DNA from 2 places in the Streptomyces sp. NPDC090021 genome. Region 2 is predicted to be linked to the other one. Evidence: riboswitches for the same ligand, from Rfam matches in the RefSeq annotation. Region 2 holds a riboswitch; the other holds the start of a gene.

Region 1 (4,390 bases), on a different contig from region 2:
CCCCTCGTGGGTCTTCCGGGTCTTCGACGGAAGACCGAGCGTCGGTGGTCGATGCTCCGGGACTAGCCGAGCGCGAGCTTGACCATGTCCGCCTGCGGACCCTTCTGGCCCTGCGAGATCTCGAACTCGACCCGCTGACCCTCTTCAAGGGTGCGGTACCCGTCCATCTGGATGGCGCTGTAGTGGACGAACACATCCGCACCACCGTCGACCGCGATGAAGCCGTAGCCCTTCTCCGCGTTGAACCACTTGACGGTGCCCTGAGCCATGCCTAACTCCCCTATTACTGGCCCTTGCGCGGGAACGCACTTCGCGTTACCGGGTCAGAACTTGCGTCGGAACGCTTCGACCGAGGCTGAATGTATCTGCGCGAGTGCTGTCTGCAACAGGTCAATCCGACGAGAAATCTGGACACCGAGAAACATTGAAATAGAGTGAAAATTTGGAATATTCCAGGGCAAGTCGGGCCAGACATATCTCGCCAAAGCCCCATACCGCACCCGCACATTGGCCCGATGTCGACCCTCACGCGACCCGCTCATATGCGGCGGGCAAGTCCAGCGGAGGGGACTTCCCCAACTGTACCGTGCCCAATCAAGCAGAATTACCCCCTCCGCTTTTAGCGGAGGGGGTAATTTCGTTTACCGGGTGGGTCAGCAGCCGCCCGCGACGGCCGGAATGATCGAGACACCGGCGCCGTCCGGCGTGACCGCCGCGAGTCCGCCCTCGAAGCGCACGTCGTCGTCGTTGACGTAGACGTTCACGAAGCGGCGGAGCTTGCCCTGGTCGTCCAGGACGCGCGCGGCGATGCCCGGGTGGTTCTTCTCCAGGGACTCGATGACCTCGGCGAGGGTCGCGCCCTCGGCCGGGACCTCGGCCTGACCGCCGGTGTAGGTGCGCAGGATGGTGGGGATGCGGACGTTGACGCTCATGGCGCTACTGCCTTTCCGGAGTTGCGTGGAGGGTGGTCAGGCCAGGCCGGCGGCGCGGAACGCGTCCAGGCTGGGGCGGATGGTGGCGGTCTGCCCGCTGTCCGCGGCCACCGCCTCCAGGGTCTTGAGGCCGTCACCGGTGTTGAGGACGACGGTGGTCAGCGCCGGGTCGAGCTGCCCGTTCTCGATGAGCTTCTTCGTCACGCCGACGGTCACGCCGCCCGCGGTCTCGGCGAAGATGCCCTCGGTCTGCGCGAGGATCTTGATCGCCTCGACGACCTGCTCGTCGGTCACGTCCTCGACGAAGCCGCCGGTGCGGCGCGCGATGTCCAGGACGTACGGGCCGTCCGCCGGGTTGCCGATCGCGAGGGACTTGGCGATGGTGTTCGGCTTCTGCGGGCGGACCACGTCGTGACCGGCCTTGAAGGCGGTCGACACCGGGGAGCAGCCCTCGGCCTGGGCGCCGAAGATCTTGTACGGCTTGTCCTCGACGAGGCCGAGCCTGATCAGCTCCTGCAGGCCCTTGTCGATCTTCGTGAGCTGGGAGCCGGACGCGATCGGGATGACGATCTGGTCGGGCAGCTGCCAGCCGAGCTGCTCGCAGATCTCGTAGGCCAGCGTCTTGGAGCCCTCGCCGTAGTACGGGCGGAGGTTGACGTTGACGAAGCCCCAGCCCTCGCCCAGCGGGTCCCCGATGAGCTCGGAGCAGAAGCGGTTGACGTCGTCGTAGTTGCCCTCGATGCCGACCAGGTCACCGCCGTACACACCGGCCATGACCACCTTGCCCTGCTCCAGGTCGTGCGGGATGAACACGCAGGAGCGGAAGCCGGCCCGGGCGGCCGCGGCGCCGACGGCGCCGGCCAGGTTGCCGGTGGAGGAGCAGGACAGGGTGGTGAAGCCGAAGGCGCGGGCGGCCTCGACGGCGATGGCCACGACGCGGTCCTTGAAGGAGTGCGTCGGGTTGCCCGAGTCGTCCTTGACGTACAGCTTGCCGGTGACGCCCAGCTCCTTGGCCAGGTTGGCGGCGTCGACGAGCTTGGTGAAGCCGGGGTTCAGGCTCGGCTTGGCGGCCACGTCGGCGGGGACGGGCAGCAGCGGCGCGTAGCGCCAGATGTTGTTCGGACCGGCCTCGATCGCGGCGCGCAGGGCCTCGGGGTCGCCGGTCGGCAGCTCGTAGGCGACTTCCAGAGGTCCGAAGCACTCAGCGCACGCGAAGATGGGACCGAGCTCGAAGCGGGTACCGCACTCGCGACAGGAAAGGCCCGTGGCAGGTCCGAGATCGACAGAGGTGGCGACAGTCTGTGCAGCCATGATGGCGAGGCCCTTTCTCCTCATCTTCCCCATGGCGCATTTCGCCATGAGACGGAATTGGCACCTTCCCTAGCCGGGGACCTCGTCGACGAGCGCTGCTGCGCGATCGCGAGAACCGACTGGAGGGTTGCCGGGGCTTCAACGGGCCGTGTCCCTCTGCCCCTCTGGATGAGCGGTATGGCACCGGCACACGCGCTCTGTGGCGCGCCGGTGCGTTTGTACGCGGGGGACCCCGGCATGCGGTGGTCCTTCGCGTTGTTCAAGACTGTAACCGAAGGGACGGGCGGTTGAGACAGCCGTCCGAACCGCGAGATGGATCACAAAGACGGCCATATCGCCGACGAGCAGGGAGTGCAGAGGGTGCTGGAAGAGGTGGAGCGCTGGCTGGCCGACCGCTCCTGGTCCGCCGCCGACCGACCGCTCGACCAGCTGCTCGACCTCAAACGGGCGGCCGGGACCACGGTCAGCGTGGTGCTGCCCGCGCTGGACGAGGAGGCGACGGTCGGCGCGATCGTCGAGGTCGTCCGGCGTGAGCTGATCGAGGGACGGCCGGTCCCTCTCGTGGACGAGCTGGTCGTGATCGACTCGGGCTCGGCCGACCGGACCGCCGAGGTCGCCGCGAAGGCCGGCGCCCGCGTGGTGCACCGCGACGAGATCCTGCCGAGGATCCCGGCACTGCCCGGCAAGGGCGAGGTGCTGTGGCGCTCGCTGCTGGCCACCACCGGCGACATCGTCTGCTTCGTCGACGCGGACCTGCGGGACTTCTCGGCCTCCTTCGTCTCCGGGATCGTGGGGCCGCTGCTCACCGACCCCGGCGTGCAGTTCGTCAAGGCGATGTACGACCGCCCCCTGGGCACGGAATTCGACGGACTCGCCTCCGGCAAGACCCCCGGCCAGGGCGGACGGGTCACCGAGCTGGTCGCCCGCCCGCTGCTGAACCTGCACTGGCCGCAGCTGGCCGGCTTCGTCCAGCCGCTGGGCGGCGAGTACGCCGTACGACGCTCCCTGCTGGAGCGGCTGCCGTTCCCCGTCGGCTACGGCGTCGAGCTGGGCCTGCTGGTCGACGCGCTGCACACGGTCGGACTGGACGCGCTGGCCCAGGTCGACGTGGGCGTGCGGATCCACCGCCATCAGGACGGACAGGCACTGGGCCGGATGGCCGCGGCGATCTACCGCACGGCCCAGGTACGGCTCTCGCGCGGGCACCTCGTACGGCCGGAGCTGACGCAGTTCGAGCGGGGCCCGGAGGGCTTCGTGCCGCGCACGTACCCGGTGGACACCGAGGAGCGGCCGCCGATGCTGGGCGTGAAGGAGTACGGCCGGCGCCACGTCGCGTGAGGTGTCCATACGTTTGAGCGAGCGCGGCCCGGGCTAGGTTCCGCGCATGGCTTCTCAGGTACTCGTCGCGGCGAACCGCGGCCCGCTCTCCTACGCCCTCTCCGACGAGGGAACGCTCAGCGCCCGGCGCGGCGGGGGCGGTCTCGTCTCCGGACTCTCGGCGGCGCTCGCGGAGCAGCCGGGGGCGCTGTGGGTCTGCGCGGCGCTGTCGGACGCGGACCGGGAGGCGGTCCGCCGGGACGTCTCCGAGCCGGGTGTCCGGATGTTGGACATCGATCCCACGATGTACGACGCCGCGTACAACGGCATCGCGAACTCGGTGCTGTGGTTCACCCACCACCACCTGTACGACGTGCCGCGGGAGCCGGTCTTCGACGCGGAGTTCCGGCGCCGGTGGGGCAGTTATGCCGCGTACAACGAGGCCTTTGCCCGCGCCCTGGCCGAGGAGGCCGCGGAGGGGGCCCGCGTGCTGGTGCAGGACTACCATCTGGCCCTGGTCCCGGGGCAGTTGCGGGAGCTGCGGCCGGACCTGCGGATCGCGCACTTCACGCACACGCCGTGGGCGTCGCGGGAGTTCCTGGACATGCTCCCGGCCGACGTCCGGGAGCAGTTGGTGCGGGGAATGCTCGGGGCGGACGTGGTGGGCTTCCACACCCGGGCCTGGGCAGACGCCTTCCTGGGCGCCGCGCACCCGGACGACGAACGGCGCGTGGCCGTGTATCCGCTGGGCGTGGACGCGGACGAACTGCGGGCGCTGGCGCGGCGGCCGGAGGTGGACGAGAAGCTGGCGCAGCTGCGGGCGGAGGTCG
Region 2 (4,390 bases):
GCGCGTCTTCTTCACGGGCGCGTTCCGCAAGCCGCGCGAGATCAACTGGGTGTTCGGTTTCCTGCTGCTGGTGCTCGGCATGTTCACCGGCTTCACCGGCTACTCCCTGCCGGACGACCTGCTCTCGGGCACCGGTGTCCGCTTCATGCAGGGCGCGATCCTGTCCGTGCCGGTCGTGGGCACGTACCTGTCGATGTTCCTGTTCGGCGGCGAGTTCCCCGGCCACGACTTCGTGGCCAGGTTCTACTCGATCCACATCCTGCTGCTGCCGGGCATCATGATGGGTCTGCTGGTCGCCCACCTGATCCTGGTCTTCTACCACAAGCACACCCAGTTCGCGGGCCCCGGCAAGACGAACAAGAACGTCGTCGGCATGCCGCTGCTCCCGGTGTACATGGCGAAGGCGGGAGGCTTCTTCTTCCTGGTCTTCGGCATCATCGCGGCCATCGCGGGCATCGCCTCGATCAACCCCATCTGGGCACTCGGACCGTACGTCCCGGACCACGTGTCCACGGGCGCGCAGCCGGACTGGTACATGGGCTTCTCCGAGGGCCTCATCCGTGCCATGCCGGGCTGGGAGATCAACCTCTGGGGCCACACGCTCGTCCTCGGTGTGTTCATCCCGCTGATGATCTTCCCGCTGGTCCTGGCGACGATCGCGGTGTACCCCTTCGTCGAGTCCTGGGTCACCGGGGACAAACGCGAGCACCACATCCTGGACCGCCCGCGCAACGTCCCGACCCGCACCGCCTTCGGTGTGGCCTGGCTGACCTGGTACGTCGTCCTGCTGATCGCCGGCGGAAACGACATGTTCGCGCAGTTCTTCCACCTGTCGATCAACTCGATCACCTGGTTCGCCCGGATCGGCTTCTTCGTCTGCCCGGTCCTCGCCTTCATCGTCACCAAGCGGATCTGCCTCGGCCTCCAGCGCCGGGACCGGGACAAGGTGCTGCACGGTCGCGAGACCGGCATCATCAAGCGCCTGCCGCACGGTGAGTTCGTCGAGGTCCACGAGCCGCTCCCGCAGAGCAAGCTGCACACCCTCACCGCGCACGAGCAGTACAAGCCGATCGAGATCGGCCCGACGGTCGACGAGAACGGTGTCGAGCGCAAGGTGAAGGCCACCGAGAAGCTGCGCGCGAAGCTCAGCAAGGGCTTCTACGCCGAGGGCAACCAGATCCCCAAGCCCACGGTGGAGGAGTACAAGGAGATCCAGTCCGGCCACGGCCACCACTGATCCCCCGCACCACCGCATGAGGGACTGATTTCGGTCAGTCCTGGTGTCGCCACGGCGAGAGCCCCGTCCAGTGTCTGGACGGGGCTCTTTGCCGTAACCGGGGCTGGATAGGCTGATCTCCGACCCATTCGACGTGGAACCCCCATCAACAGCAGGAGCGGACCATGAACGTTGCGACCCCGGCAGGCGGCGACAGCGTGGCGGCCCGTGGCTGGCCGGGCGTCCTCGACGCCCTGCTGACCGGCCAGGACCTGAGCGCCGACGACACCGCCTGGGCCATGGACCGGATCATGCGCGGGGAGGCCACCGACGCCCAGATCGCCGGCTTCGTGGTGGCCCTGCGGGCCAAGGGGGAGACGGTCGCGGAGATCAACGGCCTCGTACGGGCCATGTACGAGCACGCCAACCTCATCGAGGTGCCCGGCCGGACCGTCGACATCGTCGGCACCGGCGGCGACGGGGCCAAGACGGTGAACATCTCCACGATGTCCGCCGTCGTGGTGGCCGGAACCGGCGCCAAGGTCGTCAAGCACGGGAACCGGGCGGCGTCCTCCGCCAGCGGCTCCTCGGACGTCCTGGAGAAGCTCGGCGTCAACCTGGACCTGAGCACCGCACGGGTCGTCGAGGTCGCCGAGGAGGCCGGCATCACCTTCTGCTTCGCGGTGAAGTTCCACCCCGCCCTGCGGCACGTCGCGGGAGCCCGCCGGGAACTGGGCATCCGGACCACCTTCAACATCCTCGGCCCGCTGACCAACCCCGCCCGCGTCCGGTCCCAGGCCACGGGCGTGGCCGACCCCCGGATGGCCCCCATCGTGGCCGGCGTGCTCGCCGAGCGCGGCTCGTCCGCCCTGGTCTTCCGCGGCGACGACGGCCTCGACGAACTGACCACCACCGCGACCTCGCGGGTCTGGTGGGTCCGCGACGGCAAGGTCTTCGAGCAGTCCTTCGACCCGCGTGACGTCGGCATCCCGCTGGTCGACGTCTCCGCCCTGGCCGGCGGGGACCCCTCGTACAACGCGGACGTGGCCCGCCGCGTGCTGGCCGGCGAGACCGGACCGGTACGCGACGCCGTCCTGCTGAACTCCGCCGCCGCCCTGGTCGCCCTGGACCCGGGCACGGGCACCCTGGAGGAGCAGATCGCGGCCGGCATCACCCGCGCGGCCGAGTCGATCGACTCCGGTTCCGCCCGGGCCGCACTGGAGCGCTGGGTGACGGCCAGCAACGCCTGATCCGGCACCCGGATCGAGCCAAACCCCGGTCCACCATGCGGACCGGGGTCCTGTGCTCGGAGGATCTTGTGGCAGGATGCGGACCAGGTCACGAGTGACAGCGTTCAGGCCCCGGCTTGCTGTCCGGCAACCCTCCTTCCGTGGCGGGGTGCCCCGGGTGATGACCAGGCCGTGGGCAGCAAGGCCCACGGCAAGCGCGGATCCCTCGACACCAGGGGTCCTGGTCTCTCGAGGAGCGTTTTCCGTGAGCAAGCGAATGCGATAGGGCGACCGCCGCCCCCACTTCACCCTCGGACCAGGGTCACTTCGGCGTACCCCGACCGTCCCGTCCGAGGATCCTCCCGTACCCCGGACGGCCGCAGCGCCGTACCCGCGTACGGGCACACCGAAGCCATTCAGCCCTGCCCGCCGGGAGATACCGCCATGTCCGCATCCCTGAACGCCACCGCCACCGCCACCGCCATCACCGTCGCCCCGGACCCCGCCTGTGCCGAGCCGCTCGCCGTCCTCGGCCGCGACGTCACCGTCCCGCTCGTCACCGGGGGAGAGGTCACCTACGCGGCCCTCGACTACGCGGCCAGCGCCCCCGCCCTCCAGCGGGTCTGGGACGACGTGGCCGCCTACGCCCCCTACTACGGCAGCGTCCACCGCGGCGCCGGCTACCTCTCGCAGCTGTCCACCGACCTCTTCGAGCAGAGCCGGGCCACGGTCGCCGAGTTCCTCGACTGCCGCGCCGACGACCAGGTCGTCTTCACCCGCTCCACCACCGACTCCCTGAACCTGCTCGCGGCCGTGATTCCCGCCGACTGCCAGGTGTTCGTCTTCGAGACCGAGCACCACGCCTCGCTCCTGCCGTGGACGAACGCGCAGGTCAACTACCTCAACGCCCCGCGCACCCCCGACGAGGCCGTCGCCACGCTGGAGCGGGCGCTCGCCGACCGCACTGCATCAATCGAAGAGGGCTACGGCCCGGCGCTCGTGTGCGTCACCGGCGCGTCCAACGTCACCGGCGAGCTGTGGCCGGTGAAGGAACTCGCCGCCGCCGCGCACGCCCACGGCGCGCGGATCGTCCTGGACGCCGCCCAGCTGGCCCCGCACCACCCCGTCTCCGTACGCGACCTCGACGTCGACTGGGTCGCCTTCTCCGGCCACAAGCTCTACGCGCCCTTCGGCTCGGGCGTCCTCGCCGGCCGCGCCGACTGGCTGCGGCAGGCCGAGCCCTACCTGGCCGGCGGCGGGGCCTCCCGCAAGGTCTCCCGCCGCGAGGACGGCGGCGTGGACGTCGAGTGGCACACCACGGCCGCCCGCCACGAGGCCGGCTCCCCGAACGTCATCGGCGTCTACTCCATCGCCTCCGCCTGCCGGGCCCTGACCGAGGCGGGCTTCGAGAACCTGGTGGCGCGCGAGCAGCAGCTCGTCGCGCGGGTCCGCGCAGGCCTGGCGGAGGTCCCGGCCGTCCGGGTCCTGTCCCTCTTCGGGGACGCCGCCCCGCGGGTCGGCGTCATCTCCTTCGTCGTGGACGGCTGGAACAGTTCCCACTTCGCCGCCGCGCTCTCCGCCGAGTACGGGATCGGCGTACGGGACGGCCTGTTCTGCGCCCACCCGCTGGTGCGGACCCTGCTGGGCAGCGAGCCGCAGGCGCAGGGCGAGTGCGGGGCCCCGGACGCCGCCCCGGGCGAGCGGTCGCTGAACGCGATCCGTGTCAGCTTCGGCGCCGGCACCCCGGACGAGCACGTCGAGCGTTTCGTGCGGGCGGTGAAGGAACTCGTCACGGACGGCGCGAAGTGGCAGTACCGCACGGAGGAAGGCCGCTGCGTACCGCTCCGCGGGGCGGTGTAGGTACCGGTGCCCCTGCGGGGTTGCTGCGCAGGGCTCGGCGGTGCCCCTGCGGGGTTGCTGCGCAGGACTCGGTGGTGTCCTGAGC

Evidence for each region. A riboswitch is a leader RNA that binds a small molecule or an ion and turns the genes downstream of it on or off. The one in region 2 is predicted to bind S-adenosylmethionine.
Region 1: another riboswitch for S-adenosylmethionine. It lies ahead of thrC (threonine synthase); the one in region 2 lies ahead of ACIPXC_RS34255 (aminotransferase class V-fold PLP-dependent enzyme).

What each region holds. Positions count from the first base shown of each region.
Region 1 covers NZ_JBIVFO010000028.1:20,660-25,049, reverse strand. The annotation lists gene ACIPXC_RS22470 (cold-shock protein) at 63-269, opposite strand; gene ACIPXC_RS22465 (MoaD/ThiS family protein) at 654-932, opposite strand; gene thrC (threonine synthase) at 969-2,267, opposite strand; SAM riboswitch class I at 2,261-2,418, opposite strand; gene ACIPXC_RS22455 (glucosyl-3-phosphoglycerate synthase) at 2,604-3,581, shown strand; gene ACIPXC_RS22450 (trehalose-6-phosphate synthase) at 3,628-4,390, shown strand, end outside.
Region 2 covers NZ_JBIVFO010000074.1:15,131-19,520, forward strand. The annotation lists gene ACIPXC_RS34245 (cytochrome bc complex cytochrome b subunit) at 1-1,237, shown strand, start outside; gene trpD (anthranilate phosphoribosyltransferase) at 1,402-2,466, shown strand; SAM riboswitch class IV at 2,553-2,669, shown strand; gene ACIPXC_RS34255 (aminotransferase class V-fold PLP-dependent enzyme) at 2,890-4,305, shown strand.